3 regions of the Paenibacillus sp. DP01 genome follow, and region 2 is predicted to be linked to each of the others. Evidence: riboswitches for the same ligand, from Rfam matches in the RefSeq annotation. Region 2 holds a riboswitch; each other region holds the start of a gene.
What was found. Region 2 has a riboswitch for cobalamin ahead of cobJ (precorrin-3B C(17)-methyltransferase). Riboswitches for the same ligand answer to the same signal wherever they lie in the genome.
Positions count from the first base shown of each region.

Region 1: another riboswitch for cobalamin. It lies ahead of ACH59B_RS06845 (ABC transporter substrate-binding protein); the one in region 2 lies ahead of cobJ (precorrin-3B C(17)-methyltransferase).
Region 3: another riboswitch for cobalamin. It lies ahead of ACH59B_RS24685 (ABC transporter substrate-binding protein); the one in region 2 lies ahead of cobJ (precorrin-3B C(17)-methyltransferase).

Region 1 covers NZ_CP173059.1:1,589,906-1,592,108, forward strand. The annotation lists gene ACH59B_RS06840 (histidine phosphatase family protein) at 1-353, shown strand, start outside; cobalamin riboswitch at 449-665, shown strand; gene ACH59B_RS06845 (ABC transporter substrate-binding protein) at 874-1,881, shown strand; gene ACH59B_RS06850 (iron ABC transporter permease) at 1,878-2,203, shown strand, end outside.
Region 2 covers NZ_CP173059.1:5,357,496-5,359,698, forward strand. The annotation lists gene cobJ (precorrin-3B C(17)-methyltransferase) at 1-1,439, opposite strand, end outside; cobalamin riboswitch at 1,748-1,935, opposite strand; gene ACH59B_RS23625 (TIGR00730 family Rossman fold protein) at 1,992-2,203, opposite strand, start outside.
Region 3 covers NZ_CP173059.1:5,598,378-5,600,580, reverse strand. The annotation lists gene ACH59B_RS24695 (nucleobase:cation symporter-2 family protein) at 1-13, shown strand, start outside; gene ACH59B_RS24690 (hypothetical protein) at 266-397, shown strand; cobalamin riboswitch at 780-985, shown strand; gene ACH59B_RS24685 (ABC transporter substrate-binding protein) at 1,201-2,203, shown strand, end outside.

The sequences.
Region 1 (2,203 bases), 2.0 Mb from region 2:
AAACGTATGACATGCTTAAGGATGTGGCGTTGTATCGCGCTTGGATTGATGAGCCGCAACGAATCACCCCGCCTGGAGGAGAGTCCTGGGTCCATTTTGTGAATCGTCTGCGTGAATTCCTTGACTCTCTGTTTGCGTGGCGCATTGCTTTGAAGGTTCAGCCAATAGAGTCGAATGCTGCACCGCCCTCTGTTTTGGTTGTCACGCATGGTGGAGTAATTCGCCAATTGGTTTGTATGCTGATACCAGGTCATGATTTTTGGAGTCTGAATCCAAAACCGGGAGAAGCGATTAGGCTTCAGTTAAGGCTGGCAGGACTGCACAATTGTATAGCAAAATTGCTTTTTCACTAGGGTAGTTGTGGCGAATCAAGCAGCTGTTTGGGTTGTAAGCTAACTCTTTTTAACCTATAATCATCAAGTAAAAGAACGGCTTGACTACACTACATCAAATATCCAGCAGACGAGGTCGGCGCCGTGTGAGGGAACTTGCTTTTCTTCATTGCGCTGTTAAAAGGGAAGTCGGTGTGAGTCCGACGCGGTCCCGCCACTGTAAATGGAAACATGCTCATTAGCCCTGTTACATGTGCCGCCAAGCATGTGAAAGAATATCAGGGCATGCCTCTTCCATAAGTCAGGATACCTGCCCGTCCGCCTGTCACCATAATCCTTCGAGGAAAGGATGACGTGTTCGCAGTGACTGTCCATGCGGAAAGAAGCTGCCCGCCTGCGCACGATCTGTGCTAACGTGACCCCTGTATCCTGATATGAGGATGCGGGGGTTTTTGATAGGAAAAGAAGGCTGGAATGAGGAAAATATCGGATGATGTTCAAGTAACGCTCTTAACGATTTTTGTATGAAGGGGTGCAAATCATGGCAGGCAAAAAAATAAAGGTATGGACAACAGGTCTATTGGCGCTGATATTGGCAGTTGTGCTGAGTGCATGTGGCGCGAATGGAAAAAATGTAGAAAATAAAGAGGGCCAAGCTTCTTCACAGCAGCCGGGACAGACCGTAACCGCACAAGAGCCTCCGGGCAAAACGGTTTACCCGCTAACGGTTAAGGATGCAACAGGACAGGAATTTACATTTAAAAAGGCACCGGACAAGATTGTTTCCGTCTCCCCGGCAGAAACTGAAGCGCTGTTCGCTATCGGATTGGATAAGGAAATTGTTGGTGTATCCGACTACTCTGATTACCCAGAGGCAGCTACGAAAAAGCCTAAAGTGGGCGGTATTATGAAACCGAACGAAGAGGCGATCATTGCTGCGAACCCGGAAGTTGTTTTTGCAGGAATTTCACTTAGTGAACAGGCTACGACTAAGCTGCGTGACATGGGAATTATGATTTTTAAAACGGAACCGAAAACCGTTGAAGATGTCACAGCTAACATCGAATTGTATGGGAAAATCACCGATCATCAGAAAGAAGCGAGAGCGGTGACCGACAAGATGAGAGCAGATGTAGCGGAAGTGAAAGAAGGAGTTAAAAATATCGGCAAAGGGCAGAAGCTACGGGTATACGTCGAATTTTCACCAGGCTGGACAGTGGGTAAAGGCGAGTTTATGGACGAACTGATCACATTGGCGGGCGGCGAAAACGTGGGTGCCACGCAGAAGGGCTGGTACCAAATCAGTGAGGAAAATATTATAGCTGCCAACCCTGACGTGATTTTATACAGCAAAAGTGTGAAGGATGACAAAACAGGCCAGTCCCTCGGCGATATCATAAAAGCTCGTAGTGGATGGGATCAAATATCGGCTGTTCGTAACAATCGTGTATTTGCCGTGGATGATAATTTGATTAGCCGTCCAGGTCCACGCGTAACAGAAGGACTCAAGGAAGTAGCCAAGGGCGTGTACCCTGAAATTTTCAAATGAACCGTAGACTGATCGGTTTTGGGGGGACTGGTCTTGTCTTGCTGCTGCTGACGCTGCTGCTCTGTCTTGGCATCGGCTCGGTCAGTCTTCCGGTCAGCCAGATCACAGGTATTTTGATCAACCACCTACCGTGGTTAGATGATACGTTTACACCGGATTGGAATACATCTGCAGAGCAGATTATTTTGAAGGTCAGACTGCCAAGAGTGTTACTGGGAATGTTGGTCGGAGCAGCGCTGGCGCTGGCGGGAGCTGGATTTCAGGGTGTGTTGCGTAATCCCTTGGCTGATCCCTATACCCTTGGGGTATCCTCGGGAGCTTC
Region 2 (2,203 bases):
ACCTGTAGATGCTCAGCCACAGGCACCGCATCATCTTTCTCCATATTGCAGAAGTCGCAGGCCTTCACCTTAAACACATCGCCGATCGGCATGACAATGAATCGTTCATCCCGAAGCCGTCCGACCAGTTCCTCGGGGTCTGCGCACGGCACGCGCAGCACGATCTGATGATCTGGCGTGTATTCCAGCTCGCCATCATCACCCGCTACCTCGGCGAGCAATGCCATCTGCCGAGCAGTGAACTTCTTGTTTCCCACGCCAGGGGAAACCCCCACCTCAAACAGCGCAGGCTTGCCAAAGCCGCCTGACGCCTTCCCAGTCGTAGCCACCGTTGCTGTTCCGACGGCGCTCTGGGCGGCAGGCGCTTGCCCGCTCCAGCGAGCATTGGCTTCGCCCGGCAGCTTGCCGCCGACAGCTAGGCGGCTTAGTGCCTCTGCTGCCAGCGATGCTGGAGCCGCTCCGGTTGGCTTCGCGGGCGCAGCCTGCACGGTAGCCATCGCTTGCGGGCGTGCCTGCGTGGCAACCGCAGCGCTGCTCGCGGAAGGCTCGGGAGACGCAGTCAGAGCTCCACCTCCCTGCGGTGTATCCAGCGCGCGATCCTCTTGCGCGCCCAGCGACCACGGCTCCGCTTCCGTGCGAAGCCGCTGATGCGGTTTGAGCACTTGCTCGGTCGCGTCCAGCGTGTATTTGCGCTGATAGCCGCGCGGAGTCACGATTAACCCGTCATACACTGTCGTCGAGGAATTGCCGATGATTACGGTCGTCAGCATCCCGATATCATGGTTAAGCATATCTTCCAGCGTCGTTACAATAACCTGCTGACGTTCACGATAAGCACTCTTCACCAGTCCAACTGGAGTTTGCGGATCACGGTAACGGAGCAAAATGGACTGCGTCTCCACAATCTGGCGGGTACGTCGACCACTGCGCGGATTGTATAAGGCAATCACAAAATCAGCCGAAGCCGCAGCTTCTACACGCTTCACGATCGTTTCCCACGGGGTCAGATGATCACTCAGACTGATTGTGCAAGCATCATGCATAACCGGCGCTCCCAACAACGAAGCACAGGATTGAATAGCCGAGATCCCCGGCACAACTTCTACCTCAACCCCGTCCTCGCGACGCCAGCCTTTTTGCATCAGCACTTCGTACACCAGCCCTGCCATGCCATAGACCCCAGCATCTCCACTAGAAATGACGGCTACCTTCTTACCCATCTCTGCTTGGCGAACCGCCTCCTGCGCACGGCTCACTTCTTCTGTCATCCCTGTGCGTACAATCTCCTGTCCGTTCAACAACGGACGAATCAAATCAACATAGGTATTGTAGCCGATAATGACCTCACTTTCGGCCAGCGCATCCAACGCCCGTTTTGTGATATGTTCCATATCTCCTGGTCCAAATCCAATCACCAGCAATTTTCCTAATGGGCTCATCGTGCTCCTCCTATCATCCTTTTCAGGGCAGCTATACTATCTATTTCAATAATTTGTGGCATCCTTTAACTCAAAAAAACCCCATCCTGCCCGGATGGGGTTCCTATGTACGTATCTCTCTTACCAGACGAAACAGCGTAAGAAGACAGTTCTTGTCTTCCTCCTATCTGCCGTTGTTTTCCATCTGTTTTGTTTACGCTTCAAACGCTGCTGCACGTTCATATCCACGCAAACCTGTAACCAACATGGAAAAAGCAACGTGTGCCTGATTTCCTGATTTCGTACACCCATCCTCTCCGCGAAGGTTAACGGTGCATACAGATCAAGGTAGGTCTCCTGGCTTGGCATCAACGGATTCTCTCGTCTTCCCCGTTTTGTACGAGTGACCATTTAAAAGAACCCTCTTCCTTACAGTGGCGGGACCGCTCGGGACTTGCACCCGATTCCCTGTTACCCTTTGCTCAACCGCAAAGGCACCTTGTCTGTCCGCTATTTGATTATGGGTCTTATCATAACCTTGCCTCAATCAGTTGTGCAAGCACGAAAAAAGCTTTATTTCAAGTTCTCTGCTTTATTTTTCAACATATGCAGCAGTTCATCCGGGTCCGCAGATATACTCAGTAGCGCTGGATGATCAGCTCCGGTAAACCCTTCCTGCACGCTATGACGTACCATTTCTACCAACGGGTCAAAATATCCATTCACATTCAGCAGCCCAATGGGCTTGCGATGTATACCGATTTGCGCCCAGCACAATACCTCGA
Region 3 (2,203 bases), 240 kb from region 2:
ACAGAAGGTTTGATGAATAGGAAATAAACAAAAACAGCCGGAGAGAGGGCGTAGCCTCTTTTCCGGCTGTTTGGGATGGGGTTATCCAGAACTAGTTATTTATTAAGCAGCATGAAATTATTGATAAAACCCTCTTTCTGTATGAAGATCGGGGTTTGGATTTTCGAGTGGTAGGAAGAGGCATGGTATAATCTACCTTAAGGACTTTGGATAGTGGTGGATGTTTTCGGACCACGGCGCAGCTTCCCGAAAGGGGGTGAAGCCGATGGTCAACCTTGTGTCGTGCTATGATGTGCTGCGTTGGATGGTTACGTTACTAAGCCTGGTGTTTAGTATTCGTAAGCTTTATCGCTGGCTGCGTCGGAAATTTCGGAACAAGCGAAAACCCACCGCGTAATTAGGTTGGCCCCTAACGGTGGGTTTCGTTCGCAATAACATTCAGTTATGCAGCGCGCCGTGGTGGTGATCCACAGCCTTTCAAGTCCTAAGAGTCTTTGCCGTTGGAGCGGCGAAGGCTCTTTTTAGTATACGGATACGGTGGTTATCTCTATACCTAATTTTAACACGTGAATTGTGTGCACGCAACGTTAAGACATACCTTCAATTGCGCGCAAGCAATGAATAGCCTTGGCCTTGATTCACACTATATCATTCAAATTTAAATTATTACGCAACATTTGTTGACAAGCCAGTAGCAACAAAATAAGATAATCCTAAATCGTAATAAAAAGGAATAAAGGAAGAAAACAGGTGTGAGCCGGACAACTCTATATACGAAGTTTCGTAGAGACGATGTAGATAGTTGTTGAGCGTGTTCACTTAAAAGGGAAGTTCGGTAGATTCCGACACGGACCCGCCACTGTATACAGGCATCAGCAGGGTACTGCTGGAGCTTTCAGAACAAGCCACTGGAACTGTGAGGAACCGGGAAGGCCTGAAAGATACGCTTGGAGTCAGGAGACCTGCCTGTTTTGACATCACTGTCAGACCCACGGGATGCTGGGGAGGTGGTTAGGCGTGCTGCATACGGAATGTCTGAAACCGATCTGATCCCTTCTATGTTCTTGGAGCTGGCTTTGAGGTGAGTTTTGACATTTTATAATGAAAGCATTTCTGACTGCTGATCAAGTGGTCGGGAATGCTTTTTCGCGTTTTGCGTTAGGTTTATACGATTTTACAAGATAGAGGGGGAAATGTGGGATGATAGGCAATCGTAATAGGCGTTCATGGTTCATATGTACAGGATTGCTGCTGCTGATGGCAGTTATGACTCTTTCGGGATGTGGCGCAGCCACGAAGACGGAGGATAGCTCGGGCAAGGGTGAGAACACGTCTGCACAACAGACTCGAGCAGATAAAAAGCTGGTGATGGCGTATACGTGGAAACCGTCCGGCGTCGATCCGCATGGAGATAATAGCTGGGACGTGATGCGTTCCGGTGCCGGTGAGACACTCATTCGTTTGAATGAAAAACTGGAACCTGTAGCTTGGCTAGCCAAGGAATGGAAGCATGATAGTCCTAATGTGTGGTCGTTCAGCGTGCAGGATAAGGTCACGTTTCATAATGGAAAGAGCATGGATGCAGTAAGTGTAAAAGCATCTTTGCTGCGCTCAATCGAAAAAAGCCATCTGGCGAAGGATTTACTGGATGTGAAGTCCATTGATGTAACTGGTCCGCTGACGCTGAAAATTACGACAAACCAGTCGAATGCAGCGCTGGTATCCAATTTGGCTGATCCGTCAACGATTGTACTGGATGTGGCATCCATGAAAGATGAGCAAAGCTACCCTGCGATGACAGGTGCCTTTAAAATCAAAGCCTTCAACAAGGATCAATCCTTGGTCGTCGAGCGTTATGACGGATACTGGGGCGAAAAGGCGCGATTGGCCGAAGCGACGATGAAATTCATTACGGACGGTAATTCGCGCCTGATGGCGTTGCAATCTGGTGAGGTGGATGTAGCGACGGATATTCCGGTAGATAACGCAGAGGTATTAAAAAAGAACGACAAGCTACAAGTGCTGTCGGCTCCATCCTTGCGCACCCATATGATTGTGTACAACATGGAATCACCTGTGTTCAAGGATGCAACCAACCGTAAGGTGGTGGACAGTCTGATTCCGCGCGCATCCATTGTGAGCGCCGTCATGAGAGGCTTCGGTACGGAAGCAAGCAGCCCGTTTCCGAGCATTCTTCCCTTCG